DNA from 2 places in the Streptomyces ziwulingensis genome. Region 2 is predicted to be linked to the other one. Evidence: riboswitches for the same ligand, from Rfam matches in the RefSeq annotation. Region 2 holds a riboswitch; the other holds the start of a gene.
What was found. A riboswitch is a leader RNA that binds a small molecule or an ion and turns the genes downstream of it on or off. The one in region 2 is predicted to bind thiamine pyrophosphate.

Region 1 (15,485 bases), on a different contig from region 2:
CAGGAGCAGAAGCAGAAGCAGGAGCAGGGACTGGGACTGGGACTGGGACTGGGACTGGGACTGGGCGGGTAACGGCACCGGCCACCCACCCGCCCCCCATGTCGCGGACCCCCGCACCGCACCCGCCCGCACACCCCGCCCCGCTCGCCCCGCTCGTCCCCTTCGCATGCGAGAAGCCTCGCGCGAGAGCGCCGGTCACCGCTTGTGCCTGTGGGCGGCGTCCCGGTTGTGGACAGCGGCGTCACCCGGTGCTCCCCGGGTCCCGTACACTTCTGATGGCGACCCGGCTGACCGGGTCGACTTCGCACGCCCCGGCGCGAGGCCCTGTCGAGCCTCGGGTCAGCGCCCCTCGGTCCTCAGTGGCACGGCGCACAGCGGGCGTCAGGCGCGGAAGCCGTCCGGCATCCGCGGCACAACCGAGAAACACAAGGAGAACGGCCATGGCCGTCGTCACGATGCGGGAGCTGCTGGAAAGCGGCGTCCACTTCGGTCACCAGACCCGTCGCTGGAACCCGAAGATGAAGCGCTTCATCTTCACCGAGCGCAACGGCATCTACATCATCGACCTGCTCCAGTCGCTGTCGTACATCGACCGCGCCTACGAGTTCGTCAAGGAGACCGTCGCCCACGGCGGCACGGTCATGTTCGTCGGCACGAAGAAGCAGGCGCAGGAGGCCATCGCGGAGCAGGCCACCCGCGTCGGCATGCCCTACGTCAACCAGCGCTGGCTGGGCGGCATGCTCACCAACTTCTCGACCGTCTACAAGCGTCTGCAGCGCCTCAAGGAGCTTGAGCAGATCGACTTCGAGGACGTCGCCGCGTCGGGTCTGACCAAGAAGGAGCTTCTCGTGCTCTCGCGCGAGAAGGCCAAGCTGGAGAAGACCCTCGGCGGTATCCGCGAGATGTCCAAGGTGCCCAGCGCCGTGTGGATCGTGGACACCAAGAAGGAGCACATCGCGGTCGGCGAGGCCCGGAAGCTCAACATCCCGGTCGTCGCCATCCTCGACACCAACTGCGACCCCGACGAGGTCGACTACAAGATCCCGGGCAACGACGACGCGATCCGCTCCGTCACCCTGCTCACCCGCGTGATCGCCGACGCGGTCGCCGAGGGCCTCATCTCCCGCTCCGGTGTCGCCACCGAGGGCAAGGGCGACAAGGCCGCCGGCGAGCCGCTGGCCGCGTGGGAGCGCGACCTGCTCGAGGGCGAGAAGAAGGCCGACGACGGCGCGGCCAAGGCCGAGGACGGCGAGGCGAAGGCCGACGAGGCCGAGAAGCCCGCCGAGGCCGAGACCCCCGCCGCCGAGGCCACCGAGGCCCCCGCGGCCGAGGCCCCCGCCGAGGAGGCGCCGGCCGCCGAGGCCCCCGCCGCCGAGGGCGAGCAGCAGGTCTGACCCGTCAGTCGGTGTCGACGGCGGGAGCGGTGACCACCACTCCGCTCCCGCCGTTCACCCGTAGGTCAGCGCAGGGTCACGGCGCTACAGCTCGCTGCGGGCCGCAGACCCCGTAGATCTCCGATCTTCCAGACTTCGAGAAAGACTCACAGACTCATGGCGAACTACACCGCCGCCGACGTCAAGAAGCTCCGCGAGCTGACCGGCGCCGGCATGATGGACTGCAAGAAGGCGCTGGACGAGGCCGAGGGCAGTGTCGACAAGGCCGTCGAGGCGCTCCGCATCAAGGGCCAGAAGGGCGTCGCCAAGCGCGAGGGCCGCTCCGCCGAGAACGGCGCGGTCGTCTCGATCATCGCCGACGACAACTCTTCCGGTGTCCTCGTCGAGCTGAAGTGCGAGACGGACTTCGTCGCCAAGGGCGACAAGTTCCAGGGCGTGGCCGAGGCCATCGCCGCGCACGTCGCGAAGGTCGCCCCGGCCGACCTGGAGGCACTGCTCGCCTCCGAGATCGAGCCCGGCAAGACCGTCCAGGCGTACGTGGACGAGGCCAACGCCAACCTCGGCGAGAAGATCGTCCTGGACCGCTTCGCGCAGTTCACCGAGGGTTACGTCACGGCCTACATGCACCGCACGATGCCCGACCTGCCCCCGCAGATCGGTGTCCTGGTCGAGCTGGACAAGCCGAACGCCGAGATCGCCAAGGGCGTCGCCCAGCACATCGCCGCCTTCGCGCCGAAGTACCTCTCCAAGGAGGACGTGCCGGCCGAGGTCGTCGAGTCCGAGCGCCGCGTCGCCGAGGAGACCACCCGCGCCGAGGGCAAGCCCGAGGCCGCCCTGCCGAAGATCGTCGAGGGTCGCGTCAACGGCTTCTTCAAGGACGCCACGCTGCTCGGTCAGCCGTACGCGCTGGACAACAAGAAGTCCGTCCAGAAGGTCCTGGACGAGGCCGGTGTCACCCTGAAGCGCTTCACGCGCATCAAGGTCGGCATCTGAGTCCGTACCGCGACGGACGTACGACCCCGGTAGGGTCGACAGCAGATCTGACGAGGAGGCCATTGCCGCGCATGGGATGTGTACCAGCCCACCGGCAATGGCCTCCTTCGTGTGTGTGACCCACGTAAAAGAGGCGAGATCTCCATGACCACCAAGGCCGAGAAGAGCGACGACCCCAAAGTGAGCGGCCGGTTTCTGCTGAAACTGTCCGGAGAGGCGTTCTCCGGCGGCGGGGGCCTGGGCGTCGATCCCGACGTGGTGCACGCCATCGCCCGCGAGATCGCGGCGGTCGTCCGGGACGGCGCGCAGATCGCCATCGTGATCGGCGGCGGCAACTTCTTCCGCGGCGCCGAACTCCAGGTGCGCGGCATGGACCGGGCCCGCTCCGACTACATGGGCATGCTCGGCACCGTGATGAACTGCCTCGCCCTCCAGGACTTCCTGGAGAAGGAGGGCGTCGACTGCCGCGTGCAGACCGCCATCACCATGGGGCAGGTCGCCGAGCCGTACATCCCGCTGCGCGCCGTGCGCCACCTGGAGAAGGGCCGCGTGGTCATCTTCGGCGCCGGCATGGGCATGCCGTACTTCTCCACCGACACCACCGCCGCGCAGCGCGCCCTGGAGATCGACGCCGAGGCCCTGCTCATGGGCAAGAACGGCGTCGACGGGGTCTACGACGCCGACCCGAAGACCAACCCGGACGCCGTCAAGTTCGACGCGCTCGGCTACGGCGAGGTCATCACCCGGGACCTCAAGGTCGCCGACGCCACCGCGGTCACCCTCTGCCGGGACAACAGCCTCCCGATCGTCGTCTTCGAACTCCTGAAGGAGGGCAATATCGCCCGCGCCGTCAAGGGTGAGAAGATCGGCACGCTCGTGGGGGACCAGAACAGCCGGGACTGACCGGGCAGTACCGCCGTCCCCCGGTCTCCACCTGTCCGGGGGACGGACGGGACGGGGCCGGACCGGGGGATGGACAATGTCCTGCCGGTCCGGAACCGTGCAGGAAGAAGACGCGACGCAGCCGGCCGGCGCCTTGACGAGGAACCGCAGCCGGGCCCACTCAGAGACGCAGGAGCAAGTGGTGATCGAAGAGACCCTCCTCGAGGCCGAGGAGAAGATGGAGAAGGCCGTCGTGGTCGCCAAGGAGGACTTCGCCGCGATCCGCACCGGCCGTGCGCACCCGGCGATGTTCAACAAGATCGTGGCCGACTACTACGGCGCGCCGACGCCGATCAACCAGTTGGCCTCGTTCTCGGTGCCCGAGCCGCGCATGGCCGTGGTGACCCCCTTCGACAAGAGCGCCCTGCGCAACATCGAACAGGCCATCCGCGACTCGGACCTGGGCGTCAACCCCAGCAACGACGGCAACATCATCCGCGTGGTGTTCCCGGAGCTGACCGAGGAGCGCCGCCGCGACTACATCAAGGTCGCCAGGAGCAAGGCCGAGGACGCCAAGGTGTCCATCCGCGCGGTGCGCCGCAAGGCCAAGGACGGCGTCGACAAGCTGGTCAAGGACGGCGAGGTCGGCGAGGACGAGGGGCGCCGCGCCGAGAAGGAGCTGGACGACACCACGGCGAAGTACGTCGCCCAGGTGGACGAACTCCTCAAGCACAAGGAAGCGGAGCTGCTCGAGGTCTGATGAACGACTCTTCTTCCTGGGGGGCGCCGCCACAAGCCGGGTACTGGGGGCCGTCCGATCGGGGACCTGTCCAGGGGACTGCCCCGGCGGGTCCCGCGTACGACGCGCACCCCGCGCAGCAGACTCGCCCCATGCCGATCGTGCCCGGGGTACCCGACTTCGGCGGGGACCAGGAGGACGACCGGGGGACCGCTCGGCCGGGCGGTCCCCTGTTCCGAGACGAGACCTCGCCGGCGCCGGCCCACGCGGCGGTGCCGGCCTACGCGGCGGCGCCGGCCCACACGGCGGTGGCGCAGAATCCGGAGCCCATGCACGACGCCCCGCAGCCGGCTCCGCCACCGAAGAAGAAGACCGCGGGGCGTGACCTGGGCGCCGCGATAGGGGTCGGTGTCGGGCTCGGCGTGGTGGTCATCGCGTCGCTGTTCGTCGTCAAGGCCGCGTTCGTCGGTGTGGTCGCGATCGCCGTCGTGGTCGGGCTGTGGGAGCTGACCAAGCGGCTGGACGAGCGCAAGGGCATCCACGCGCCGCTGGTGCCGCTGGCGGTCGGCGGCGCGGCGATGGTGGTCGCGGGCTACGCGCGCGGCGCCGAGGGCGCCTGGGTCGCCATGGCGTTCACCGCGCTCGCCGTCCTCGTGTGGCGGATGGCACAACCGCCGGAGAACTACCTGCGGGACGTCACGGCGGGTGTCTTCGCCGCGTTCTACGTGCCGTTCCTGGCCACGTTCGTCACCATGATGCTGGCGGCCGACGACGGTTCGCGGCGGGTGCTGACCTTCCTGGCGCTGACGGTCATCAGCGACACCGGGGCCTACGCGGTCGGCTGGCGCTTCGGCCGGACCAAGCTCGCCCCGCGGATCAGCCCCGGCAAGACCCGCGAGGGACTGCTGGGCGCGGTCGCCTTCGCGATGGTGGCGGGCGCGCTGTGCATGGAGTTCCTGATCGACGGCGGTTCCTGGTGGCAGGGGGTGCTGATGGGCCTGGCGGTCGCGGTCAGCGCGACCCTCGGCGACCTGGGCGAGTCGATGATCAAGCGGGACCTCGGCATCAAGGACATGGGCACGCTGCTCCCCGGTCACGGGGGCATCATGGACCGGCTGGACTCGCTGCTGCCCACGGCACCGGTGGTGTGGTTGCTGCTCGTGATCTTCGTCGGATCGGCTTGACGGCGGTCGGGTACTCTGGAAGGGCTCGCGGCATCTGCTGCGGGCCCTTTCGTGTCCCCGCCGACGCGGGGATGGTCCAGTGAGGTCTCCTGGCTTCGGCATGGCCCTGCCGTAGTCCCCGCCGACGCGGGGTTGCCACTGGCCCGTCGTCATGAGGAGTTGTCCGACCGTGGCCCGTCCTGCCCCCGGTGAGCTGACGTTCGCCACCCCCCGCGGAGCCAAGAAGCCGCCGCGGCACCTCGCCGACCTCACGCCCGCCGAGCGCAAGGAGGCGGTGGCCGCGGCCGGTGAGAAGCCGTTCCGCGCCAAGCAGCTCTCGCAGCACTACTTCGCCCGGTACGCGCACGACCCGGAGCAGTGGACCGACATCCCGGCCGGCTCCCGGGCCCGGCTCCAGGAGGCGCTGCTGCCCGAGCTGATGACGGTCGTGCGGCATCTGTCGACCGACCAGGGCACCACCCGCAAGACGCTGTGGCGGCTCTTCGACGGCACGCTCGTGGAGTCGGTGCTGATGCGCTACCCGGACCGGGTGACCATGTGCATCAGCTCGCAGGCCGGGTGCGGGATGAACTGCCCGTTCTGCGCCACCGGCCAGGCCGGACTCGACCGCAACCTGTCGACCGCCGAGATCGTGCACCAGATCGTGGACGGCATGCGGGCGCTGCGCGACGGTGAGGTGCCGGGCGGACCGGCGCGGCTGTCCAACATCGTCTTCATGGGCATGGGCGAGCCGCTCGCCAACTACCAGCGCGTCGTCGGGTCGATCCGGCGGCTGACCGACCCCGAGCCCGACGGCCTCGGCCTCTCCCAGCGCGGCATCACCGTCTCGACGGTCGGCCTCGTCCCGGCGATCAACCGCTTCGCCGACGAGGGCTTCAAGTGCCGGCTCGCCATCTCGCTGCACGCTCCCGACGACGAGCTGCGCGACACCCTCGTCCCGGTGAACACGCGGTGGAAGGTGCGCGAGGTGCTGGACGCCGGCTTCGAGTACTCCGCGAAGTCCGGCCGCCGGCTCTCCATCGAGTACGCGCTGATCCGGGACATCAACGACCAGGCGTGGCGTGGCGACCGGCTCGGGCGGCTGCTCAGGGGCAAGCCCGTGCACGTGAACCTGATCCCGCTCAACCCGACGCCGGGCTCGAAGTGGACCGCCTCCCGGCCCGAGGACGAGAAGGCGTTCGTCGAGGCGATCGCCGCCCACGGGGTGCCGGTGACGGTCCGGGACACCCGCGGCCAGGAGATCGACGGGGCGTGCGGCCAGCTCGCGGCAACCGAACGTTAGTGCGAGCGGTACGCTGACCTCCGTACCCACCTCTTCATAACCCACCTCTTCGTACCCACATCTTCATATTCCGACAGGGGAGCGCCACAGCGCTGAGAGTGCGGCACCGGCCGCAGACCCTCCGAACCTGGCCCAGGTCATTCTGGGTAGGGAGATCGGTCACCACTCGAGCTGTTGCGCCCCGCCCGGGACCCGTCGAGGGAACCGGGCGGGGCCGCGTCTCTTCCTGGACGTCCCAGGAGGAATCAGTGAGCACCACCACCGGCACATCCGCGAGCATCACCAAGAAGGCCGCCGCCCTGGCCGTCGGACTCGGCCTGGTCACGCTCTGCGCGTGCGGGTCGTCCGCCGACGACCAGGGGTCCGGCGACTCCAGGACCGTCACCCTGGTCAGCCACGACTCGTGGGCGGTGTCCAAGAGCGTCCTCGCCGCCTTCGAGAAGAGCAGCGGCTACCAGGTCAAGGTGCTGGAGGACGGCGACGCGGGGCAGGCCGTCAACAAGGCCGTCCTGACCAAGGACAACCCGCAGGGCGACGTCTTCTTCGGCGTCGACAACACCCTGCTCTCCCGCGCCCTCGACAACGGGCTCTTCCAGCCGTACGAGGCCAAGGGCCTGGACCGGGTCGACGCCCGCTACCGGCTCGACGACAAGGACCGGGTCACGCCCGTCGACTACGGCGACATCTGCGTCAACTACGACAAGGCGTACTTCGGCGAGCACAGGATCGCGCCGCCGAAGACCCTCGCCGACCTCACCGAGCCCCGGTACAAGAACCTGCTCGTCACCGAGAACGCCGGCACCTCCTCGCCCGGCCTCGGCTTCCTGCTCGGCACCGCCGCCGAGTACGGCGACGACGGCTGGGCGGGTTACTGGAAGAAGCTCCGGGCCAACGGGGTGAAGGTGGTCGACGGCTGGGAGCAGGCGTACAACGAGGAGTTCTCCGGCTCGGCCGGCGGCAAGAAGGCGGGCGGCGACCGGCCGCTCGTGGTCTCCTACGCCTCCTCCCCGCCCGTCGAGGTCGTCTACGCGGAGCCGCGGCCCGACACCGCGCCGACCGGCGTGGCGACCGGCACCTGCTTCCGCCAGACCGAGTTCGCCGGGCTGCTGAGCCACGCGAAGAACGCCGAGGGCGGCAAGGCGTTCCTGGACTTCCTGATCAGCAAGGAGTTCCAGGAGGACATGCCGCTGAACATGTTCGTCAACCCGGTCACCGACGACGCGAAGCTGCCCGCTGTCTTCACCGACAACGTGCCGGCCGTCGCGGACCCGCACACCCTGGCGCCCGAGAAGATCGCCGCCAACCGTGACCAGTGGGTCAAGTCATGGACCTCCCTCGTACTGAAGTGACCCGCCCCGAAGCGAGCCGTCCCGAAGCGAGCCGTCCCGAAGCGACGCGAGCGGCGGCCGCGGCGAAAGGCGCGGCGGCGGGCGGGCGGACCCGGCGGCGCGGGCCCGCGGTGCGGCTCGCGCTGGTGACCGTGCCCGTCGCCTTCTTCGCGGTCTTCTTCGCCTACCCGGTCGCCGCGATCGTCGCGCGGGGCCTGCGGACGGACGGCGGCTGGCACCTCGGCCGGATCGGCGAGGTGCTGGCCTCCGCCGACCTGAGGCACGTGCTGTGGTTCACCACCTGGCAGGCGCTCGCCTCCACCGCGCTCACGCTGCTGGTCGCGCTGCCGGGCGCCTATGTCTTCGCCCGCCTGGACTTCCCCGGCAAGCAGGTGCTGCGGGCCGTGGTCACGGTGCCCTTCGTGCTGCCGACGGTCGTCGTCGGCTCGGCGTTCCTGGCGGTGGTCGGCCGCGGCGGGCTCCTGGACGACCTGTGGGGCGTCCGCCTCGACACCACGGTCTGGGCCATCCTGCTCGCGCACGTCTTCTTCAACTACGCCGTGGTCGTCCGCACCGTCGGCGGCCTCTGGTCGCAGCTCGACCCCCGGCAGGAGGAGGCGGCGCGGATGCTCGGCGCCTCCCGGCCGCGGGCCTGGCGGCAGGTGACCCTGCCCGCGCTCGGGCCCGCCGTGGCCGCCGCCACGCTGATGGTGTTCCTGTTCTGCTTCACCTCCTTCGCCCTGGTGCAGATCCTCGGCGGCCCCCGCTTCTCCACCCTGGAGGTGGAGATCTACCGGCAGACCGCGGACGTCTTCGACCTGTCCACGGCCGCCGTACTGACCATGATCCAGTTCGTGGCGGTGGGCGCGGTCCTCGCCCTGCACGCCTGGACCGTACGGCGCCGGGAGACCGCCCTGCGCCTGGTGGACCCCTCGGTGACCGCGGGCCGGCCGCGCGGGGCCGGGCAGTGGGCGGTGCTGGGCGGGGTCCTCGCCACCGTCGCCGTACTGCTCCTGCTGCCCCTGGTGGTGCTGGTGCGGCGGTCGCTGGACGCGCCCGGCTTCGGCTACTTCCGGGCGCTGACCCGCGAGGACGACGGCGGCGCCTTCCTCGTCCCGCCGATCGACGCGATCGGCAACTCGCTGGAGTACGCCGCCGTCGCGACCGTCCTCGCGGTGGCCGTCGGCGCGCTCGCGGCCACCGCGCTGACCCGGCGGGACGCGGGGCGTTTCGTGCGGGGCTTCGACGCGCTGCTGATGCTGCCGCTCGGGGTGTCGGCGGTGACCGTCGGCTTCGGGTTCCTGATCGCGCTGGACGAGCCCCCGCTCGACCTGCGCTCCTCCTGGATGCTGGTGCCGCTCGCCCAGGCACTGGTCGGTGTGCCCTTCGTGGTACGGACCATGCTGCCGGTACTGCGGGCGGTGGACGACCGGCTGCGGCAGGCGGCTGCGGTGCTCGGGGCGTCGCCGTGGCGGGTCTGGCGGGAGGTCGATCTGCCGATGGTGTGGCGGGCGTTGCTGGTCGCGGCCGGTTTCGCGTTCGCGGTGTCGCTGGGGGAGTTCGGGGCGACCGTGTTCATCGCGCGGCCCGACAACCCGACGCTGCCGGTCGCCGTCTCCCGGCTCCTCGGCCGCCCCGGCGACCTCAACTACGGGCAGGCGATGGCCCTGTCCACGATCTTGATGGTGGTGTGCGCGGTGGCGCTGCTGGTGCTGGAGCGACTGCGTACCGACCGGACCGGGGAGTTCTAGATGCCACTGAGCACGCTGCTGAGCCTGGAGGGGGCGACCGTCCGCTTCGGCGGGCGGGCCGCGCTCGACGCCGTGGACCTGTCCGTCGCCGAGCACGAGATCGTCTGCGTGCTCGGCCCCAGCGGCAGCGGCAAGTCCACGCTGCTGCGGGCGGTGGCCGGGCTGCGGCCGCTGGACGCGGGCCGGGTGACGCTCGACGGACGAGACCAGGGCGGCGTGCCCGCGCACCGGCGCGGCGTCGGCCTGATGTTCCAGGACCACCAGCTCTTCCCGCAGCGGGACGTCGGCGGCAATGTCGCCTTCGGCCCGCGGATGCACGGCCTGAGCAGGGACGCACAGCGCACGCGGGTCGAGGAGCTGCTGGAGCTGGTCGGTCTGCCGGGGGCCGCGCGCCGGTCGGTGGCCGCGCTCTCCGGCGGTGAGCAGCAGCGGGTGGCGCTCGCCCGCGCGCTCGCGCCCCGCCCCCGGCTGCTCATGCTCGACGAGCCGCTCGGCCAGCTCGACCGGTCGCTGCGCGAGCGGCTGGTGGTCGAACTGCGGGAGCTGTTCGGCCGGCTGGGCACCACGGTGCTCGCGGTGACGCACGACCAGGGCGAGGCGTTCGCGCTGGCCGACCGGGTCGTGGTGATGCGGGACGGGACGATCGCCCAGTCGGGGTCGCCGCTCCAGGTGTGGCAGCGGCCGGCCGACGCCTTCGTCGCCCGTTTCCTCGGCTTCGACAACGTGGTCGCGGCGACCGTCACCGGACCGGCCGCCGACACCCCGTGGGGCAAGCTGCCGGTCCCCGAGGGCGCCCCGCAGGGCCCCCGCGACCTCTTGGTGCGCCCCGGCGGCGTCCGGCTCACCCGCGCCGACGCGGGCCTGCCCTGCACGGTCGCCGCCCGCACCTTCCGCGGCACCCATGTCGCCGTCCGCCTGCGGCCCGCGGACGGGCCCCCGCTGGAGGCGGCGTGCGCGCTGCGGTCCGCGCCGGAGGTCGGGGACCGGGTCGGGGTGGAGTTCGACGTGGCCGAGATCGTCGTACTGGGGTGAGCGCCGGGTAGCGGGCGGACACGGGGACGGCCCGCCCCTGGCAGGGACGGGCCGTCAGGTGCGGTGTGGCACCCGGGTGTCGCGGTGCGGCGTCAGCTCGCGCTGTTCGCCCCACGGCGGCGCAGGCCGAAGAAGACCGCGCCGCCACCGACCACGACCAGGGCGGCCGCGACACCGGCGATCATGCCGGTGTTGGAGTCGGCGCCGGTCTCGGCCAGGTTGGAGTCGGCGGCCGCGGGCGAGGGCGCGTTGTCGGCGGCGCCCGCCGGAGCGGTGCTCTCGCTCTCGGAGGAGGCCGGGGTGGTCGGAGCCGGGGACTCCGGCTCCTCGGCCGGCTTCGTCGGCGTGGGCGTGGGCGTCGTCGGCTCGGGAGTCTCCTCCTCGGGGGGAGTCTCCTCCCCGGCGCAGGCGGTGCCCGGGGTGACGAGGTTGGGCTTGATGTCCTCGTCGACGGACTGGGCGGCCTTGACGTGGATGCGGTACGTGGTGTTCGGCTTCCAGTCGTCGGCGAAGGTGATGGTGACGCCCTCTCGGGAGCCCTTCACCTCCTGCTCACCGACGTTGACCTCGGCGGCGCCGTCCACCTGGCGGTAGACGGTGACGGTGGCGGGCACACCCGAGGGGTCGACGTCGGTGACGGTGATGACGCCCTTGGAGCCATCGCAGATCGCGGCGGCGGAGAACTCACCGATGTTGCAGGCGAACGCGTTGCCGGCGGCGCCGACGGCCAGGGCGACCGTCGCGGTGGCGACACCGAGGGCACGAACGCTGCGGCGGGACGCCGTACGGCGGAGTATGGACAGGGGCACGTTGGTCCTTTACAGGATGCGCTGGATGCGGGGGGCTGCCCGGGGCGCCACGGACACACTCTCATGACACGAACGCCCCAGGAGACTCACAGGTCTATTGGTCTCGCCCGCGTACTGTCAACGCATATGCCCAGGAAGACGGTTGACTTTACCCGCTTATTAACCAGCAAGACGTTTCAGGGCCTTCGGCGCGTCCTCGATCCGGTCGACCAGAGCGATCCGCGACTCCATCGCCCGCCCCTCGGCCAGGGCCCGCAACAGCGGCCAGGCGGGCAGCCGTTCCGTCCAGTGCGCCCGGTCCACCAGCACCATGGGCGTGGGTTCGCCGCGCGAACCGTAGTAGTTCGGCGTCGCGTTGTCGAACACTTCCTGTACGGTTCCGGCGGCGCCCGGCAGGAAGATCACGCCGGCGTTCGAGCGGGCCAGCAGGCCGTCCTCACGGGTGGCGTTGGCGAAGTACTTGGCTATGTGGGTGGCGAAGGCGTTGGGCGGCTCGTGGCCGTAGAACCAGGTCGGGATGCCGACCGAGGCGCCGCCCTCGGGCCAGCGCGCCCGGACCTCGAAGGCGGCGCGCGCCCACTCGGTGACCGAGGGCGTGAACGACGGCGCCTTGGCGAGCGGCAGCAGCGCCTCGCCGAGCACGCTGTCCTGGTAAGGGGCCAGGTAGGCACCGAGGTTGGCGGCCTCCATGGCGCCGGGGCCGCCGCCGGTGGCCACGGTGAACCCGGACCGGGCCAGGACGCGGCCGAGGCGGGCCGCGCCGGCGTACTCCTCGGTGCCGCGCGCCATGGCGTGGCCGCCCATGACACCCACCACCCGGGCGTCGACGAGGAGTTCGTCGACGGCGTCCGAGACGGCGTCGTCGTGGACGGCGCGCAGCATGGAGGCGAAGATGTCCCCGTCCGCCTTGGTCCGCTGGAACCACGCGTAGGCGCGGGCGTCCGGCGTCGCCTCGTAACCGTCCTCCAGGGAGGCGAACAGCTCCTCGGGGGAGTGCACGCGCGCCCGGTAGGGGTCGAAGGGCAGGCCGGGGACCGGAGGGAAGACCAGGGCGCCGGCGGCCCGTACGGCGACCTCGGCCGCGGGTTCCATCGCGCAGCCGAGGAAGACGGCGTCCGAGGTGTCGAGGGTCTTCAGCGCCCGCGTACGGCCCGTCAGGTCGACGGCCTGGACGCGGTGGTGGGCGAGGGTGCCGCGGTCCGCGACGACCTCGTCGAACTCCGCGAGGGACTCGATCTCCCGGTCGTGGGAGGCGGGTTGCGGCCGGGCGGGTGTCAGATGATCCACCCGCCCATGCTAGGTGCTCAGCTCTCCACCGCCGCCGGGTCCATCCACACGACCTCCCAGGTGTGGCCGTCCAGGTCCTCGAAGGCGCGGCCGTACATGAAGCCGTGGTCCTGGGTCTCGCCGGTGACCGAGCCGCCCGCCGCGACCGCCTTGTCCACCAGTTCGTCGACCTTCTCGCGGCTCTCGGCGCTCAGCGCGAGCAGCACCTCGCTGGTCCGCTTCGAGTCCACGATCTCCTTCTTCGTGAACACGCCGTACTTCTCGGGGGTGTGGAACATGACGACGATCGTGTCGCTCAGCGGGATCGAGGCGGTCGTGTCGTCACTGAACTGGGCGTTGATCGAGTAGCCCAGCTCGGTGAAGAACTTCTTCGTCGCGTCCAGGTCGCCGGTGGCCAGGTTCACGAAGATCATCTGCTGGTACATGAGGGCCTCTCCCCTTGGTGTCACGTGGGTGTCATGTCGGTGCGTCTCGTACGCGTCTCGTTCGCAGGGGTAGACCGGGGGCCGGGGGCGAACTCATCGCTGTACGGGAGATTTTCTTCGAAAGTTTTTACGGACGCGTCAGCGGCAGCGCGGCCACTTCGGCGACGGCCAGGGTCAGCGGGCCGAAGAGGGCGATCAGCGCGGCGGCGCGTACGGCGGCGGCGCTGCGCAGCACCGTGCCGGGCGCCCCGAGGCGCAGCAGGGCGGCCGTGGTGTCGGCGCGGGCGTGTCTGGCCTCGACGGCCGCGGTGAGCAGGGTGGCCACCGTGCAGCCCGCCACGAGGAGGGCGCCGAGCGTGCCGAGCGGGCCGAACACCGGCCCGTCCGTGTCGTAGCGCACCGCCGCCGCGTACGCCCCGGAGGCCACCGCGCAGACCACGCCCAGGGGCCGGCCGATGCGGTGGGCCTCCGCCATCAGCACCCGGCCGGCCAGCAGCCGGAGCGCGCCGGGGCGGTGCGTCTGGAGCAGGCGTCCGCACAGGTGGGTGAGGCCCGGCCCGGCGAGGGCCAGGCCCAGGGCGGTCAGGACCCACCCGGCCAGGACACCGGCGCTCAGGCCACCGGCTCCGGTGCCGGCCCGGCCCGCCATGGTCTGGGCGGCCACGCCCGCGGTCAGCACGGCGACTCCCCAGGGGAGGGCGCCGGTGCCGGGGCGGGCGGGCCGGGGGGCGGGTTCGGCGTCCGTGGCGCGCGGGGTGCCGTTCGCGGGGGCGGGGGCGGCCGCAGTCGGGCCCGGGACGGACTCCGGGAGGCCGTCGGCGGGGCCGGGGCCGGGCTCGGCGGGCGGGCCGCCCGCGGACTGGACGACCCGGCGGGCGCCGAAGCGGCCGTACGCCCCGAACGTCTCCCTGGTCGCGAGACCGTACGCGCCGAAGCGGCCGTACCGGTGGCCCGCGCCGCCCGCCGGGGCGGGCCGGGGCTCGCGCGGGCGCAGTGTCAGGGCCACCGCCGCCGACGCGGTCACCGGCACCAGGGTCAGCAGTGTCACCGCCGCCGGGACGGGGAGCGGCAGGCCCGCGGCGAGCGAGTCGGCGGCCGGGCCGTCGAAGGGCAGGCCGGCCAGGTCGCCGCGGAGCTGGAGGAAGAGGACCAGGGCCGCCAGCGAGCCCAGCGAGCAGGCCAGCGCGGTGGTGGTCGCCGAGACGGCCAGCAGGCGGCCGGGTCCGAGGCCGACCGCCGAAAGGCCGGGGCGGGGCCGGGTGCCCGGGTCGGCGCGGGCCACCGCGACGGCGAGGTACACCGTGGTGGCGAGCGGCGCCGCGCACCAGGCCAGCCGGAGGGCGGAGTCGCCGGTGGTGCCCGGGTGGCCGATCGCGTGGCCGAGGGCGCTGAGCAGCAGGAAACCGGTGCCCGCGGAGGCCGCCGCGACCAGCAGCCGGCGCAGCAGGACGGCGGACCGGGCGGCGAGGGTCAGACGGAGAGCGAGCACGCGGCCCGGCCCTCCGCCGTCCCGGCGCCGCCGGGGAGGTCGGCGGTCTCCACGACCGGGGGCAGGTGCAGGGTCCGCACCCGCCGCCCGTCGAGCAGCGCGACCGCGCGGTCCGCGAGGGCGGCGATCTCCGCGTCGTGGGTGGCCAGGACGACCGTGACGCCGTGCGAGCGGGCCGCGCTGGTGAGCGTGCGCAGCACCTGGGCGCGGTCGGCGCGGTGCAGCGGGGCGGTCGGTTCGTCGGCGAAGAGCACCGACGGGGTGACGGCCAGCGCGCGGGCGACACAGACCCGCTGCCGCTCGGCCTGGCGCAGTTCGTCCGGGCGGCGGCGCGCGTCCTCGGCGACGTCGAGGCGCTCCAGCCACTCCAGGGCGGCCTGCCGGGCGCGGCGCCGGCCGGTGCCGCGCAGCATCAGGGGCAGGGCGGTGTTCTCCCAGACGGTCAGCTCCGGGACGAGCGCCGGGGCCGGGTCGATCCAGCCGAAGCGGTCGCGGCGCAGCCGCTCGCGGGCGAACGGGCCCATGGTGTGCACCGGCACGCCGTCCAGGAGCACCGTGCCGCGGCGCGGCCGGACCTGCCCGGACAGACAGCGCAGCAGGGTGGTCTTGCCGCTGCCGCGCGGCCCGGTCACGGCGAGGATCTCGGCCCGGGTGACGCCGAGCGAGACGCCGCGCAGCGCGGGGGAGCCGTCGGCGTGCTGGAAGTGCAGGGAGTCTGCCCGGAGCAGCTCGTCGTCCGGCGGGGCCACCATGGGCGTACACCTCGGTTCTGGTCCGTTCCCCTGGCGCCTGTCACCCGTCCGGGGGAACGGGGCAGGGCCCATCGGTCACCAGGCACGCTAGGCAGGGCGGAGCGGGCGGCCGGACAGCACGCGGCCCCGGGCCGCCGT
Region 2 (15,485 bases):
TTCGCCCGGATCGCCCACGGCTTCGGCATGCGGCTGCTGGGCTGGGACGTCACCGAGAACCCCGCCCTGCGCGACCTCGGCATGACCTACGTCCCCAAGGAGCGGCTGCTCGCCGAGTCCGACCTGGTCAGCCTGCACGTCCCGCTGATGCCCGAGACCCGGCACCTGATCGACGCGCGGGCGCTGAAGGCGATGCGGGACGACGCGATCCTGGTCAACTCCAGTCGCGGCGGCCTGGTCGACACCGCCGCCCTGGTCGGCGAGTTGCGCGCGGGCCGCTTCACCGGCGTCGGCCTGGACGTGTACGAGGCCGAGGCGGGCCTGTTCTTCCTCGACAAGTCGCTGGAGCCCATCGCCGACGACATGCTGGCCCGCCTCGTCACCTTCCCCAACGTCCTGGTCACCTCGCACCAGGCGTACTACACCGAGGACGCCGTCACCCAGATCGTCGGGGCCACCCTGGAGAACGTCCTGGACTACCGGGCCGGCCGCCGCTCGGAGAACGTGCTCGTGCCGCGGAGCTGACCGACCAGCTCCCGTACGAGCGCGGCGCCGCGCAGGGTCAGGACCGACTCCGGGTGGAACTGCACGGAGGCGAAGCCCGGCCCGCGCAGCGCGTGCACCTCGCCGCCGGCCGAGCGGCTCACCTCGATGTCGTGCGCGGCCAGTGCCCGGCGGGCCCGGTCGTCGCAGTGCGCCACGAAGCTGTTGTAGAAGCCGACCGTCTCGGCCCGCCCGAACAGGTCGATCTCCGTCTGCGCCCCCTGGTACGGCACCTCCTTGCGGACGATGCCGAGGCCCAGCTCCGCCGCGATCAGCTCGTGCCCGAGGCAGACACCGAGGACGCCGTGCCGGTGCGCGCGCAGCACGTCGGCGGTCAGGGCGCGCAGCAGCCGCATCTTCGGGTCGGTCCGGTCACCGGGGTCGCCGGGCCCGGGGCCGAGCACCACCGGACCCGGGTGCGCGGCCACCGCCGCGCGCAGCCCCGGCTCGTCGTAGCGCCGCACGCCGACCGTGAGGCCCGCCGACCGCAGCAGGTGGGCGAGCATCGCGGTGAAGGTGTCCTCCCCGTCGACGACCAGCGCGTGCCCGCGCAGCACCCGGGACGGCTCCCGCATCCGCAGCCAGAACGGGGCCAGCGCGGCCCGCCGCCCGTCCAGCGCCGCCCGTACCCGCGGGTCGTCGGCCAGCGCCGCGGGCGCGGCCTCCGTGCGCGGCCGGGCCGGACGCACCCCCAGCGCGGCCAGCACCCCGGCCGCCTTGGCGTGGGTCTCGGCGACCTCGCCCGCCGGGTCGGAACCCCGCACCAGCGTGGCGCCGACCGGCACCCGGAGCCGCCCGTCGGCGTCGATGTCGGCGGTACGGATCAGGATGGGCGAGTCGAGGGTCTGGGCCCCGCCGGAATCCCGGCCGATCAGCGCCAGCGCCCCCGCGTAGTAGCCCCGCCCCCCGCTCTCGTGCCGCTCGATCACCCGGCAGGCGTTCTGCACCGGCGACCCGGTGACCGTCGCCGCGAACATCGTCTCCCGCAGCACCTCGCGCACGTCCAGCGAGGACCGGCCGCGCAGCTCGTACTCGGTGTGCGCGAGGTGCGCCATCTCCTTCAGCCGCGGTCCGACGACGACCCCGCCCCGGTCCCCGACGGTGCACATCATCTTCAGCTCCTCGTCGACGACCATCGACAGCTCCTCGATCTCCTTGCCGTCGGCGAGGAAGCGGAGCAGGTGCTCGGGGGTCGGACCCTCGGCCGGGTACCGGTACGTCCCGCTGATCGGGTTCATGACGACCGTCCCGCCGCTCATCCGCACATGCGCCTCCGGGCTCGCGCCGACCAGCGTCCGCCCGCCCGTGTGCACCACGAACGTCCAGTACGCGCCCCGCTCGCCCGCCAGCAGCCGCCGGAACAGCGCGAGCGCGTCGGCCCGCGAGAACCCGGGGATCTCGCCCCGGTACGTCCGCCGGATCACGAAGTTGGCGCCCTCGCCCCGCCCGATCTCCTCCGCCAGCACCCGCCCGACGATCTCCGCGTAGCCCTCGTCCCCGACGTCGAAGCCACCGCCCTCGACCCGGACCCCGTGGCCGGGGAGCGACTCCAGGGCGGCGGCGAGCGGGATCTCGTACCGCTCCCCCGGGACCAGTGCGAGCAGGGGGGTGCCGTCGTCACGGACGTCGAAGCCGCGTTCGCGGATCTGCCGGAAGGGGACCAGGGCCAGGCACTCGTCGGGCAGGTCCGCCAGCCGCTCGTAGGCGGTCACCGGGCCGCGCAGCACTTCCACGGTGTCCTGGGCGCGGCCGGGCGTGCGCCGGTGCAGCAGGGCGAAGGGGCGGGGGTCGTCGAGCAGGTCGGACAGGTTCATCGGTCGTGGTTCCCTCTGTGGAAGGAGAGACGACCGGATCCGGAAAACACCGAAGGCCGCCTCTCGGGCGGCCTTCGCGAGTTCTGGGATACGCGCAGTCAGCGGGCCGCCGGGGGAGCGGTCCACCACCAGTTCTGGATCGAGTGCGCGAACATGGCGGGCAGCGTACCCCAGGTCCACGGCGCCGGTAGTTCAGGGAGCGTACTTCGCGTCTCATTTACTGAGCAGGGGGCCGGGGCGCCGAGACGACCCCGTAATGTTGGGGCCGTGACCGTGAACGCGAAGACCAGCGCCAGCTCTGCCAACACCTGGCGAGACCTGCCCGCGGCGCAGCAGCCCGAGTACCCCGACACCGAGGCTCTGCGCGCAGTGATCGCGGACCTCGAATCCTATCCGCCGCTGGTTTTCGCGGGCGAGTGCGACCTGCTGCGCGACCGGCTGGCGGCCGTGGCCAAGGGGGAGGCGTTCCTCCTCCAGGGCGGCGACTGCGCGGAGGCGTTCGACGGCGTGTCCGCGGACCACATCCGCAACAAGCTGAAGACGCTGCTCCAGATGGGCGCCGTCCTCACCTACGCCGCCTCGGTGCCCGTGGTGAAGGTCGGCCGGATCGCCGGCCAGTACTCCAAGCCGCGCTCCAAGCCGACCGAGACCCGCGACGGTCTGACGCTCCCCACCTACCGGGGCGACTCCGTCAACGGCTTCGACTTCACCGAGGCGGCCCGGATCCCGGACCCCGAGCGGCTCAAGCGCATGTACCACGCCTCGGCCTCCACGCTGAACCTGGTGCGCGCCTTCACCACCGGCGGTTACGCCGACCTGCGCCAGGTGCACGCCTGGAACCAGGACTTCGTGAAGTCCTCCCCCTCCGGCCAGCGCTACGAGCAGCTCGCCCGGGAGATCGACAACGCGATGAACTTCATGCGGGCCTGCGGCACCGACCCGGAGGAGTTCAAGACGGTCGAGTTCTACTCCTCGCACGAGGCGCTGCTGCTCGACTACGAGTCGGCGCTCACCCGGGTGGACTCCCGTACCGGGCAGCTCTACGACGTCTCCGGCCACATGGTGTGGGTCGGTGAGCGCACCCGGCAGCTCGACCACGCGCACATCGAGTTCGCCTCGAAGATCCGCAACCCGATCGGCATCAAGCTCGGCCCCTCGACCTCGGCCGAGGAGGCGCTGCAGTACATCGAGCGCCTGGACCCGGAGCGGGAGCCCGGCCGGCTGACCTTCATCGTCCGGATGGGCGCGGACAAGATCCGCGACAAGCTCCCGGAGCTGGTCGAGAAGGTCACCGCCTCCGGCGCGGCCGTCGCCTGGATCACCGACCCGATGCACGGCAACACCTACGAGGCGGCCTCCGGCCACAAGACCCGCCGCTTCGACGACGTGCTCGACGAGGTCAGGGGCTTCTTCGAGGTGCACAAGGCGCTCGGCACCCACCCGGGCGGCATCCATGTGGAGCTGACCGGCGACGACGTCACCGAGTGCGTGGGCGGCGGCGACGAGATCTTCGTCGACGACCTCCACCAGCGCTACGAGACCGCCTGCGACCCGCGGCTCAACCGCAGCCAGTCGCTGGACCTGGCCTTCCTGGTGGCGGAGATGTACCGGGACCAGTGAGGTCCCACCGTTCGCGGCTGTGAACGGTGTGCGGTGAATGGGGCGCGGGTCACACAGGATCCGCGCCCCGTCCGCTTTTGCTGTCCACGCGCGATGGGTAAGGTTAGGTTTGCCTCACCGGCCGGGACGGTTCTCCGGTCAGCGGTCGGGACGGCGCGACCTTGACCCAGCCCGGGAGGTGAACCGCGTGTTCGTCTGTAGCTGCTTCGGTGTCACCGAGGAACAGGTGAAGGGCCACGCGGAAGCCGGCGCCCGCACGCCCCGGCAGATCGCCTCCGCCTGCAAGGCGGGCACCGACTGCGGTGGCTGCGTCCGGAAGATCCAGGCGCTGCTGGGCCGCGGCGCCTGCCCCCGCCGGGAGCTGATCGACCAGGGCGCGCGAGCCCTCACGGAGCTTGAGGAAGCCGCGTAGCCCTCGCCTCGGCGGCCGTCGCGTGAACCGCCCGCACCCGGCCCTCAGACGTCCGGCTGGGTCTGCTCGATGACGGTCGACAGGTAGAGCGGCTCGCCCAGCTTCTCGATCAGGTCGAGCTGGGTGTCCAGGTAGTCGATGTGCAGCTCCTCGTCGGCCAGGATCGTCTCGAAGACGTTCGCGGACGTGATGTCGCCCTTGTTCCGCATCACCTCCACGCCCCGGCGCAGCCGGTCGATGGCCTCGATCTCGACCTCCCGGTCCGCCTGGAACATCTCGGTGACCGTCTGGCCGACCCGGACGTGGAAGAGCCGCTGGTAGTTCGGCAGGCCGTCCAGGAGCAGGATGCGGTCGGTGAGCAGCTCCGCGTGCCGCATCTCGTCGAAGGACTCGTCCCGCGTGTACTTGGCCAGCTTCGTCCAGCCCTTGTGGTCCTGCAGCTTCGAGTGCAGGAAGTACTGGTTGATCGCGGTCAGCTCGGCGGTGAGCTGTTCGTTGAGGAATTCGAGGACCTCGGGGTCGCCCTGCATCGCAGAGGCTCCTTCCGGATGGGGAACTGGCGGGTTGCGCCGCATGATTACATTCGTTTCGAAGATCGTCCAGTAAGTCTTGACTTAGTAAGTAAGTCCATGCTTAGTCCGAATCGATCCGGTTCGAGGTGAACCGTCACGGGTCGGTGCCGGTCGTCCGGGCCGTGGTGGCCCGGTTCAGGGGTATCGGTCTCGGTCTGTCAGGATGGAGACATGGGTCAGCCGGTGGAACACGAGTCGGGAGCAGGCGGACCGGAAGGGCCGGCGCGGACCGAGCTTCCGCCGGGGCAGCGGCTGCAGCGCGGCTGGCCGGTCACGCACTACGGACCGGTCCCCAGGTTCCGCCCCGAGCGCTGGGACTTCCGGGTCTTCGGCGCCACCGCCGACGGCGGGAAGCGCTGCTGGGACCACGAGGAGTTCACGGCCCTGCCGTACGCCACCGTCCTGGCCGACCTGCACTGCGTCACCAAGTTCAGCATGCTCGGCGCCGAATGGGGCGGTATCCCGGCGCGCACCATCCTCTCCATCGCCCCGCCCGCGCCCGCCGTCACCCATGTGATGGTGTGGGCGGAGTACGGGTTCTCCTCCAACCTGCGGCTGGCCGACTTCCGGGCCGACGGCACCCTCTTCGCCACCCACAAGGACGGCGAACTGCTGACCGCCGAGCACGGCTTCCCGCTCCGCCTGGTCGTCCCGCACCTGTACGCCTGGAAGGGCCCGAAGTGGGTCCGGGGCATCGAGTACATGACCGCCGACCGCCGCGGCTTCTGGGAGGAGCGCGGCTACCACAACATCGGCGACCCCTGGCGGGAGCAGCGCTACTCCTACCAGGAGGAACCCGGGGACGGCCCCGAACTCTGAGCGGTGCGGGCCGGGGTCAGTCGTCGCGCAGCTTCTTCAGCCGCTCCACGTCCGCCGCGTGCCCCTCCCTGCCGCCGGGCGTCTCGATGATCAGCGGTACGCCCTCGGTCGCGGGATGCCTCATCAGCTCCCGGAACGGCTCCTCGCCGATGTGCCCCGCGCCTATGTTGGCGTGCCGGTCCTTGTGCGCGCCCGCCACGTCCTTGGAGTCGTTGGCGTGGATCAGCCGCAGCCGGCCCTCGCCCACGGTGTCCACCAGCAGGTCCAGGGTCCGGTGCGCCCCGGCCGGTCCGGCCAGGTCGTGCCCGGCCGCGAAGATGTGGCAGGTGTCCAGGCAGACGCCGAGCTTCGGATGGGCGTCCAGCGCCTCGAAGTACGGCCCGAAGTCCCAGGTGCGCGCGCAGAGCGAGGCGCCCTGCCCGGCGGTCGACTCCAGCAGCAGATACGGGTCGTCGTCGTGGGTCAGCTCGTCGAGGAGCGGCAGCAGGTACTGCCTGACCTGGGCCAGCGCCACCGCACGGTCCCGGCCGCCGGTGGCGCTGCCGGTGTGCACGACCACGCCGAGCGCGCCGATCTCCCGGCCCCGCCGCAGCGAGTGCCGCAGTGAATGGACCGAACGCTCCGCGGTCGCCTCGGTGTGCGAGCCGAAGTTGATCAGATACGGGGCGTGCACGTACGCCGGGACCGACTCGGCGGCGCAGGCCGCCCGGAACGCCTCGTCCTGCCGGGGGTTGCCCACCGGGGTGGCCCAGCCGCGCGGGTTGGCGACGAAGACCTGGACGGCCTCGGCCCCGAGGTCGCGGGCGTAGGGCAGCCCCACCGAGTGCAGTCCGCCGGCGACGGGGACGTGGGCGCCGACCGGGTTGCGGGGCGCGGCGGCGGGCGGGAGGGGGGATGCGGTGCTCATGTCGCTGTCCAGGATGCCAGGCCGGTGCGGCGGGAGGCGAGGGTCACCGGATCGGGAGACCGATCACCGGATCGTGAGGCTGATCGTCGAGCCCTTCGGGGCCGTCTCGCCGCCCGCCACGGACTGGCTCTTGACGGTGTCGCCGAAGAGGCCGAGCAGGCCGCGGTCCTCCTTGGCCTGGAAGCCGGCCTCCTCCAGTTCCCGCCGGGCGTCGTCCACGCTGTCGCCGACCACGTCCGGTACCTCGATCCGCTCCGGTCCCTCGGACACGGTCAGCGTCACCGTGTCGCCCTCGGCGGCCTCGGTGCCGTCGCCGGGGGTCTGCCGGGCGACCTGCCCGGCGTCGTACTCGGAGTGGACCTTCTCCCGCGCGACCTTCACCTTCAGGCCGGCCTCCGCCAGGTCGGCCCGGGCGTCCTGGAGGTCCTCGCCGGTGACGTCGGGCACGTCCACCGGGCTGCCCTTGCTGACGGTGAGCGCGATCGCCGAACCGGCCCGCACCTTCGTGCCCGCCGCCGGGTCGGTGGAGACCACGAAGCCCTTCTGGACGTCCTCGCTGAAGGCCCGGGTGACCATGCCCGCCGTCAGGCCGTCCTGCTTCAGCACGGACCGGGCCCGGTCCAGCCGGTAGCCCTCCAGATCGGCCAGCTCCACCGTCTCGGGGCCGTCGGAGACGGTGATCGACACCGAGTCGTTGTTCCGGATGCGGGTGCCCGTGGACGGGTCGCTGCTGATGACCGCGCCGCGCCGTACCGTGTCGCTGTACGCGTGCTCGACGCCGGCGACGTCCAGGCCGGCGTCGGCCAGCCGGTCCTTCGCCTGCGCCTCGGACTTCTCCAGCAGCGGCGGGACCTTGGTGAACTGTCCCGAGTTGATGTACCAGACGCCCGCGCCGAGGCCGAGCGCCAGCAGGAGGGCGACGACGACCGCGACCGGGCCGCGCCGCCTTCGGGCGCCCGCCCGCCGCCGGGGCGGCAGCGGCGCCGGGGTCTCCAGCCGGCTGGTGCGGTCATAGCCGTCCCCGCGGCCGTGGCCGCCGTCCCCGGCGCCCCTGCCGACCGCCTCGTGATCTCCCTCGACGGGCAGCAGCCGGGGCAGGGTCAGTGCGCGCGGGATGACGCTGGTGCGGTCCTCGGCGTTGTCGTGCTCCGCGTTGTCGTGCTCCGCGGCGAGCGCCCGCGGCGGTACCGCGTCCAGTTGCTCCGGGGTGAGCGCCGCGCCGGCCTCACGGGCCCGGGCCAGCAGCGCCACGGCGTCGTGCGGGCGGATCGCGGGGTTGCGGGCGGTCGCGGAGGCGACCAGCTCGTCCAGGTCGTACGCCAGGCCCGGCACGGCCGCCGACGGCGGCGGCACATCCTCGTTCAGGTGCCGGTAGAGCACCTGGGCGGGGGAGTCCCCGGTGTGCGGCTTGGCGCCGGTCAGCATCTCGTACAGGACGACACCGCACGCGTAGACGTCGACCCGGGGGTCCACGTCGCCGTGCTCGATCTGCTCGGGCGCCAGATAGGAGACGGTGCCCAGGACCGCGCCGGTGGTGCTGGTGACCGTGTTCACGGCCCGGACCAGGCCGAAGTCGGCCACCTTGACCCGGCCGTCGTCGCCTATCAGGACGTTCTCCGGCTTCATGTCCCGGTGCACGAACCCGGCGCAGTGCGCGGCGCCGAGCGCGGCCAGCACCGGCTCCAGGATGTCCAGCGCCGCGCGCGGCCGCAGCGCCCCGCGCTCGCGCAGCACGTCGCGCAGGGTGCAGCCGGAGACGTACTCCATGGCCAGGTAGACGTAGACCCCGTCGGTTCCCTGGTCGAAGACCTGGACGACGTTGGGGTGGGCGAGCCGGGCCACCGACTTGGCCTCGCGGATGAACCGCTCGACGAAGCTGCCGTCGGCCGCGAGCGTCGGGTGCATCACCTTCAGCGCGAGCACGCGGTCGAGGCGGGTGTCCACGGCCCGGTAGACCGTGGCCATCCCGCCGACCGCGATCCGCGCCTCCACGCGGTACCGGCCGTCGAGCACCTGCCCGACCAGAGGGTCCTGAAGGGTCGTGTCCACGCTGGCGAGTGTACGAGCCGCCGCCGACAGCGGGCTGTGCCCGGCCGTTCCCGGGGCGGTACTGCAGCGCACCTGTGACGCAACCCACGAGGGGCGGCCGTTCAGAACGCGGGCCGCTCCGGGTCCAGCGCGGCCAGTCCGGCCGCGGGGGACGACGCCTCGGCGAAGTGCCGCCGCGGGATGCGCCCGGCCCGCCGGGCCAGCCGGCCCGCCTCCACCGCGTGCCGCATGGCCTCCGCCATCAGGGCCGGCTCCTGGGCCCGGGTCACCGCCGAGGCGAGCATCACCCCCGCGCAGCCCAGCTCCATCGCCAGCGCCGCGTCCGAGGCCGTGCCCGCTCCGGCGTCCAGGATCACCGGCACGCGCGCGTGCTCGACGATCAACTGGAAGTTGTGCGGGTTGCGGATGCCCAGCCCGGAGCCGATCGGCGAGCCCAGCGGCATGACCGCCGCGCAGCCGACGTCCTCCAGCTTCCGCGCCAGCACCGGGTCGTCGTTGGTGTACGGCAGCACCGTGAAACCGTCGTCGACCAGGGTCTCCGCCGCGTCCAGCGTCTCGACCGGGTCAGGCAGCAGGGTGCGCTCGTCGGCGATGACCTCCAGCTTGACCAGGTCGGTGCCGAGCGCCTCGCGCGCCAGCCGCGCGGTGAGCACGGCCTCCCCGGCGGTGAAGCACCCCGCCGTGTTGGGCAGCACCCGCACGCCGAGCTTCTCCAGCACCGACAGCACGGACCCGTGCACCGACGGGTCCACGCGCCGCATGGCGACCGTGGTCAGCTCGGTCCCGGACGCCCTCAGCGCCCGCTCCAGCACGTCGAGGCTGGGCGCCCCGCCGGTGCCCATGATCAGCCGGGACGTGTAGGACGTCCCGCCGAGGACGAAGGGGTCGTCGGCCATGGGGTCAGCCTCCTTGGACGGCGGTGAGTACTTCGACGCGGTCGCCGTCGGCCAGCGCGGTGGCCGGCCACTGGGCGCGCGGCACGACGGTCTCGTTCAGGGCGGCGGCCACGCCCGAGGGCGCCCGGGTCAGGGTCCGCACCAGGGCGTCGAGGACCGTGCCGGGAGCCACCTCGCGCGGCTCACCGTTGACCGAGATGTTCATACGGGCTGCTCCGTGCGTGCGGGGGCGGGGCCGGGGGCGAAGCGCCCGGGGGTGAAGGGGCGGGCCACCTCCGGCAGCTCGCCGGTGGTCAGCGCGTGCGCCATGACGTCCCCGGTGACCGGGGTGAGCAGCACGCCGTTGCGGAAGTGCCCGGTGGCCAGCAGCAGCCCCGGCAGGGCGGTCGGGCCGAGCAGCGGGGCGTTGTCCGGCGAGCCGGGGCGCAGCCCCGCCAGCGTCTCCGTCAGCGGCAGCTCCGTGATCCCCGGCACCAGCTCGTGCGCGTCGCGCAGCAGCTCGTACACGCCGCCCGCGGTGACCGCGGTGTCCCAGCCCAGCTCCTCGCTGGTGGCACCGACGACGAGTTCTCCGCTCTCCCGGGGCACCAGGTAGAGCGGGTTGCCGCGCACCACCGCGCGTACGGTCCGGTGCAGCAGCGGGGCGCGGTCCGACGGCATCGCCAGCCGCAGGACCTGGCCCTTGACCGGACGGACCGGCGGCAGCACCTCGGCGGGGACACCGGCGAGGGTGCCGCTGAGGCTGCCCGCGGCCAGAACCACGCGGGGGGCCTCCAGCGCGGTGGAGCCGGCCGTGACCACCCCCACCGCCCGGCCCCGGACCACGGTGAGCCGCTCGGCCCGTACCCGGTGGAAGACGACCCCCGCCCGCTCGCAGGCCGTCACGAGCGCCGCGGCCAGGCGCCGGGGGTCGATCTGGTGGTCGCCGTCCACCCGGAGCCCGCCGCGCACGCCCGGCGCGAGCATCGGCTCCAGGCGCCGGCACTCACGCCCCGACAGCCACTCGGACTCCAGGCCGTGCTGCCGCTGGAAGGCGTGCAGCTCCCGCAGGTGGGCCCGGTCGTCGGCGTCGACCGCGACGGCGAGGGTGCCGGCGCGGCGGTAGCCGAGGTCCTGCCCGGCGGCGTCGGCCAGTTCGGCGGCGAATGCGGGGTAGCGGCGCGCGGAGGCCAGATTCAGGGCGAGCAGGGTCTGCTCGCCGTAGTGCAGCTCCGTGACGGCGGCCAGCATCCCGGCGGCCACGCGTGCGGCGCCCCCGCCCGGCGCGGGGTCCACCACGGCCGTGACCAGCCCGCGCTGCGCGGCCCGCCACGCCGTGACAAGACCGATGATCCCGCCCCCCACGACCAGGACGTCGGACGTGCGCCGGGACGGCTCCGGCGCGGACCCGCACGACTGCGACGCACGCGCGGGGGACTGCCTCGTACGCGTGGACGACGGTGGAGACGACATGGGCGTCCAGCCCCTCCCTTCGCCGGCATGACCCGGATCAGGTTCGTACGGTCGGAGGCCGCCAGCCTCCCTCTCAGCCCGGTGCGTCCGGGCTCCCGCGAGTGCTTTACGCCGACCACCCTAGCCCTCGGGGCGTCGCCCGGGTAAGAGACCCCCGGCCCCCGACGAGTGTGCAGCAGGTCACCCAACGTGCCCCCTGTCTGACATTGCGTCAGGTGTCTAAGGTGATCAGGTGAGCGAGCAGACGCAGGATCGGACGGACGGCCCGCCGGCGCGCGTGGTCGTCGTGGGCGCGGGCATGGCCGGTGTGCAGACGGCCGTCGCCCTGCGGGAACAGGGCTTCGCCGGGAGCGTGACGCTGATCGGCGCGGAACCCCATCAGCCGTACGACCGGCCCCCGCTCTCCAAGGCGATCCTGCTCGGCACGGCCGAGGGCTCGGCCTTCGACGTCGACTTCGAGGCGCTGGCCATCGAGATCCGGCTCGGCTGCGAGGCACTGGGCGTCCGCCCCGGCGACCACGTCCTGGAGACCTCCGCCGGCGCCGTCCCCTACGACGTCCTGGTCCTCGCCACCGGCGCCGGACCGGTCCGGCTGCCCGGTACCGAGGGCATTCCCGGCGTACACCTGCTGCGCACCCTGGACGACGCCGCGCGGCTGCGCCCGGTGCTCGCCCGGCAGCACGAGGTCGTGGTCGTCGGCGCGGGCTGGATCGGCGCCGAGTTCGCCACCGCCGCACGCGAGGCGGGCTGCGCGGTGACCGTCGTGGAGGCCGCCGACCGGCCGCTGGCCGGCGCCCTGCCCGCCGAGGTCGCCGCCCCGATGAGCGACTGGTACGCCGAGGCCGGAGCCGTCCTGCGCACCCACGCGCGCGTGGCGCGCGTCGAGCCCGGCGCGATCGTCCTCGACGACGGCACGCGGGTGCCCGCCGGAGCGGTCGTCGTCGGTATCGGCGCCCGGCCCGCCACCGCCTGGCTGACCGGCTCCGGCATCGGCCTCGGCGCGCACGGCGAGGTCCTGGCCGACGCCGGTCTGCGGACCTCCGCGCCGGACGTCTACGCGGTCGGCGACTGCGCCTCCTTCCCGTCCGGCCGCTACGGCGAGCGGCTGCTGGTCCACCACTGGGACAACGCCCTCCAGGGCCCGCGCACGGTCGCCGCCAACATCGTCGGGGCGGCCACCGGGGAGGCGCCGGAGGTCTACGACCCGGTGCCGTACTTCTGGTCCGAGCAGTTCGGCCGCTTCATCCAGTACGCCGGACACCACCCGGCCGCCGACACCACTCTCTGGCGCGGCGACCCCTCGGGGCCGGCCTGGACCGTCTGCTGGCTGCACGAGGACCGGCTGGTCGCGCTGCTGGCGGTGGGCCGCCCCCGGGACCTGGCCCAGGGCAGACGCCTGATCGCGGCCGGCACCCGGATGGACCCGCGGCTGCTGACCGACCCGGCGAGGCCGCTGAAGGCGGCCACCTCGGCGACGCCGTAGGACCCGGCGGGGCGCCGTGGGGCGGGCCCGGCTTCCGACTGTCAGTGGCAGATGGCAGGCTTGATACGTGACCGAGATTGACGCGAAGATCGATGCTCTAGTCCCTGCCTGGCTCACCCTTCCCGACATCGCCGAGATGTTCGACATCGAGGTGACCCGGGTACGGCAGCTCGTCAAGGACGGCCAGCTCATCGCCGTACGGCGCGGGGAGAACCGCGCGCTGCACGTCCCCGCCGCCTTCATCGACGGGGACAAGGTGGTCAAGGGCCTGTCCGGGACCCTGACGCTGCTGCGGGACGACGGCTTCAAGGACGAAGAGATGCTGGAATGGCTCTTCACCCCGGACGAGAGCCTGCCCGGCACCCCCGCACAGGCCCTCAGTGAGAATCGCGGCACGGAGGTGAAGCGCCGCGCCCAGGCGCTCGCTCTCTGACCCGGGCCCGGCCGAGGCACCATCCGGCGTGCAGTGCCGCGACCCGCGAGCGGTCGCGGCACGCACGCCGGCCCGCGTGCCGCGGGGGAAACCACCGTCGTATCCGCATCCGACCCGGGGGACGCACGTATGCCCGCCACCGCCCATGCCGCCACCGCCCGCGCCAGGCTCGCCGACGCCCGGCTCTACCTGTGCACGGACGCCCGCAAGCGCCAGGGTGATCTGCCCGACTTCCTGGACGCGGTGCTGGCCGGCGGTGTGGACATCGTCCAGTTGCGCGACAAGGGGATGGAGGCGGCCGAGGAACTGGAGCACCTCGCCGTCTTCGCCGACGCCTGCGCCCGGCACGGCAAGCTGCTCGCGGTCAACGACCGCGCCGACGTCGCCCACGCCGCCCGCGCCGACATGCTCCACCTCGGGCAGGGTGACCTCCCGGTGCCCGCGGCCCGGGCGCTGCTCGGCGACGACGTCCTGCTGGGCCGCTCCACCCACGCCGAGTCCGAGGCCGCCGCGGCGGCCGTGCAGGACGGCGTCGACTACTTCTGCACGGGCCCGTGCTGGCCCACCCCGACCAAGCCCGGCCGCCACGCGCCCGGCCTGGACCTGGTCCGGTACACCGCCTCCCTCCGCACCGACCGCCCCTGGTTCGCCATCGGCGGCATCGACCTCGGCAACCTCGACCAGGTCCTCGACGCCGGCGCCCGGCGTGCCGTCGTCGTCCGGGCGCTCACCGAGGCGGAGGACCCGGGCGCGGCGGCGGCCCGGTTCGCCGGCCGGCTCAGGGCCGCGGCGGCGGATGTCCAAGGGATGGACAACTAACCGGCAATTCGGACAATTACCCCGGCTCTGGTTGGGTGGCCCGCCACCCCCTGGCTAACCTGCCGGTATGGCCTTGGGAACCGCATCCACCAGGAACGATCACGCGCGTACCGTCCGTGACATGCTCGCGGGCGGGAAAACGACGTTGTCGTTCGAGTTCTGGGCGCCCAAGACGGAAAAGGGCGAACGCAACCTGTGGAACGCGCTCCGCAGGGTCGAGGCGGTGGCGCCCAGCTTCGTCTCCGTGACGTACGGGGCCGGCGGCTCCACCCGGACGGGCACCGTGCGGGCGACCGAGCGGATCGCCGCCGACACCACCCTGACCCCGGTCGCCCACCTCACCGCGGTCAACCACTCGGTCGCGGAGCTGCGCAACATCATCGGCCAGTACGCGGACGCCGGCATCCGCAACATCCTCGCCGTGCGGGGCGATCCGCCCGGTGACCCGATGGGCGACTGGCCGGCCCACCCGCAGGGCCTGACCTACGCCGCCGAACTGGTCGAACTCATCAAGGAGTCCGGTGACTTCTGCGTGGGCGTGGCGGCCTTCCCGGAGATGCACCCCCGCTCCGCCGACTGGGACGCGGACGTGGCGCACTTCGTCGACAAGTGCCGGGCCGGCGCCGACTACGCGATCACGCAGATGTTCTTCCACCCCGAGTCGTATCTCCGGCTGCGCGACCGGGTCGTCGCGGCCGGCTGCGAGACCCCGGTCATCCCCGAGGTCATGCCGGTGACCAGCGTGAAGATGCTGGAGAGGCTGCCGCAGCTCAGTAACGCCGCGTTCCCGGTGGAGCTGAAAGAGCGCATCCTCACAGCGCAGGACGATCCGGCGGCTGTACGCTCCATCGGTATCGAGTTCGCGACGGAGTTCTGCGCGAGGCTGCTGGCCGAAGGTGTGCCCGGACTGCACTTCATCACGCTCAACAACTCCACGGCGACACTGGAAATTCACGAGAACCTCGGCCTGCACCACCCATCGCGGGCCTAGACCGGCCGCACGTACATACGACACACTGCGTAACGGTCATCGGGAGAGGGGCGTACATGGGCTGGGCGGTCCTCTACATCGCGTTCGGCGTCGTCGCACTGTGGCTCCTCGGTGAGGTGCTGCTGCAGTACAAGGCGCGGCTGCGCTGGCGGTTGCTGGCCTTCGGCGGCTTCCTCTGCGTGGTGGTCGGGGTGCTGATCCCGTCCGTCCTGGTGATCGCGCTCGGTGCCGCAGCCTTCGCGGTCGGCCAGACCTACGTGACGCTCTCCTTCCGCCGCGGCTTCGCGGCCGGCTGGGCCGTCCAGGCCCCGGCGGGCCTCCCCGGCAGCAAGCGCCGCCGCCCCGAACGCAACTCCCGGGAACCGTCGTTGGAGGTCTCCGGGCTGGAGCCGGCCGACACCGGTGAGCACGCCGTGTACGCGCCGGACGACGTCGCCTCCTACGACCAGGGCCGCGGCGGCCACGACGACCCCGACCGGGACGACGTCTTCACCCCCGCGCGCCCCGCCGCGTCCCCGGAGGTGGCGCACCCCGCCGTCTACCAGCCGCTGCCGATGCCCGACGAGACCGGCTCCTACGGCACCTACGACATCGCCACGTACGGCCAGGACCAGCACACCCCGGCCCCGCAGCCCGCCGACGCCTCCTACGCCTACGACCACCCGGGCTACGGCC

Region 1: it holds a riboswitch for thiamine pyrophosphate, as region 2 does, so the genes downstream of both, ABEB00_RS20805 (thiamine ABC transporter substrate-binding protein) here and thiO (glycine oxidase ThiO) in region 2, are expected to answer to the same signal.

What each region holds. Positions count from the first base shown of each region.
Region 1 covers NZ_BAABIG010000041.1:65,364-80,848, forward strand. Annotated here, with positions in the region: gene rpsB (30S ribosomal protein S2) at 441-1,394, shown strand; gene tsf (translation elongation factor Ts) at 1,551-2,387, shown strand; gene pyrH (UMP kinase) at 2,532-3,290, shown strand; gene frr (ribosome recycling factor) at 3,472-4,029, shown strand; gene ABEB00_RS20795 (phosphatidate cytidylyltransferase) at 4,029-5,192, shown strand; gene rlmN (dual-specificity RNA methyltransferase RlmN) at 5,344-6,474, shown strand; TPP riboswitch at 6,540-6,645, shown strand; gene ABEB00_RS20805 (thiamine ABC transporter substrate-binding protein) at 6,723-7,823, shown strand; gene ABEB00_RS20810 (ABC transporter permease) at 7,799-9,553, shown strand; gene ABEB00_RS20815 (ABC transporter ATP-binding protein) at 9,554-10,585, shown strand; gene ABEB00_RS20820 (LAETG motif-containing sortase-dependent surface protein) at 10,678-11,388, opposite strand; gene ABEB00_RS20825 (LOG family protein) at 11,554-12,681, opposite strand; gene ABEB00_RS20830 (VOC family protein) at 12,699-13,106, opposite strand; gene ABEB00_RS20835 (hypothetical protein) at 13,234-14,595, opposite strand; gene ABEB00_RS20840 (ABC transporter ATP-binding protein) at 14,577-15,347, opposite strand.
Region 2 covers NZ_BAABIG010000057.1:56,617-72,101, forward strand. Annotated here, with positions in the region: gene ABEB00_RS26265 (2-hydroxyacid dehydrogenase) at 1-525, shown strand, start outside; gene ABEB00_RS26270 (anthranilate synthase family protein) at 477-2,357, opposite strand; gene ABEB00_RS36130 (trp operon leader peptide) at 2,456-2,512, opposite strand; gene ABEB00_RS26275 (class II 3-deoxy-7-phosphoheptulonate synthase) at 2,625-3,977, shown strand; gene ABEB00_RS26280 ((2Fe-2S)-binding protein) at 4,156-4,389, shown strand; gene bfr (bacterioferritin) at 4,434-4,919, opposite strand; gene ABEB00_RS26290 (sulfite oxidase-like oxidoreductase) at 5,133-5,780, shown strand; gene ABEB00_RS26295 (deoxyribonuclease IV) at 5,797-6,687, opposite strand; gene pknB (Stk1 family PASTA domain-containing Ser/Thr kinase) at 6,751-8,736, opposite strand; gene ABEB00_RS26305 (thiazole synthase) at 8,838-9,632, opposite strand; gene thiS (sulfur carrier protein ThiS) at 9,637-9,837, opposite strand; gene thiO (glycine oxidase ThiO) at 9,834-11,084, opposite strand; TPP riboswitch at 11,082-11,193, opposite strand; gene ABEB00_RS26320 (NAD(P)/FAD-dependent oxidoreductase) at 11,317-12,567, shown strand; gene ABEB00_RS26325 (Rv2175c family DNA-binding protein) at 12,635-13,000, shown strand; gene thiE (thiamine phosphate synthase) at 13,130-13,819, shown strand; gene metF (methylenetetrahydrofolate reductase [NAD(P)H]) at 13,887-14,810, shown strand; gene ABEB00_RS26340 (SCO2102 family sporulation regulator) at 14,867-15,485, shown strand, end outside.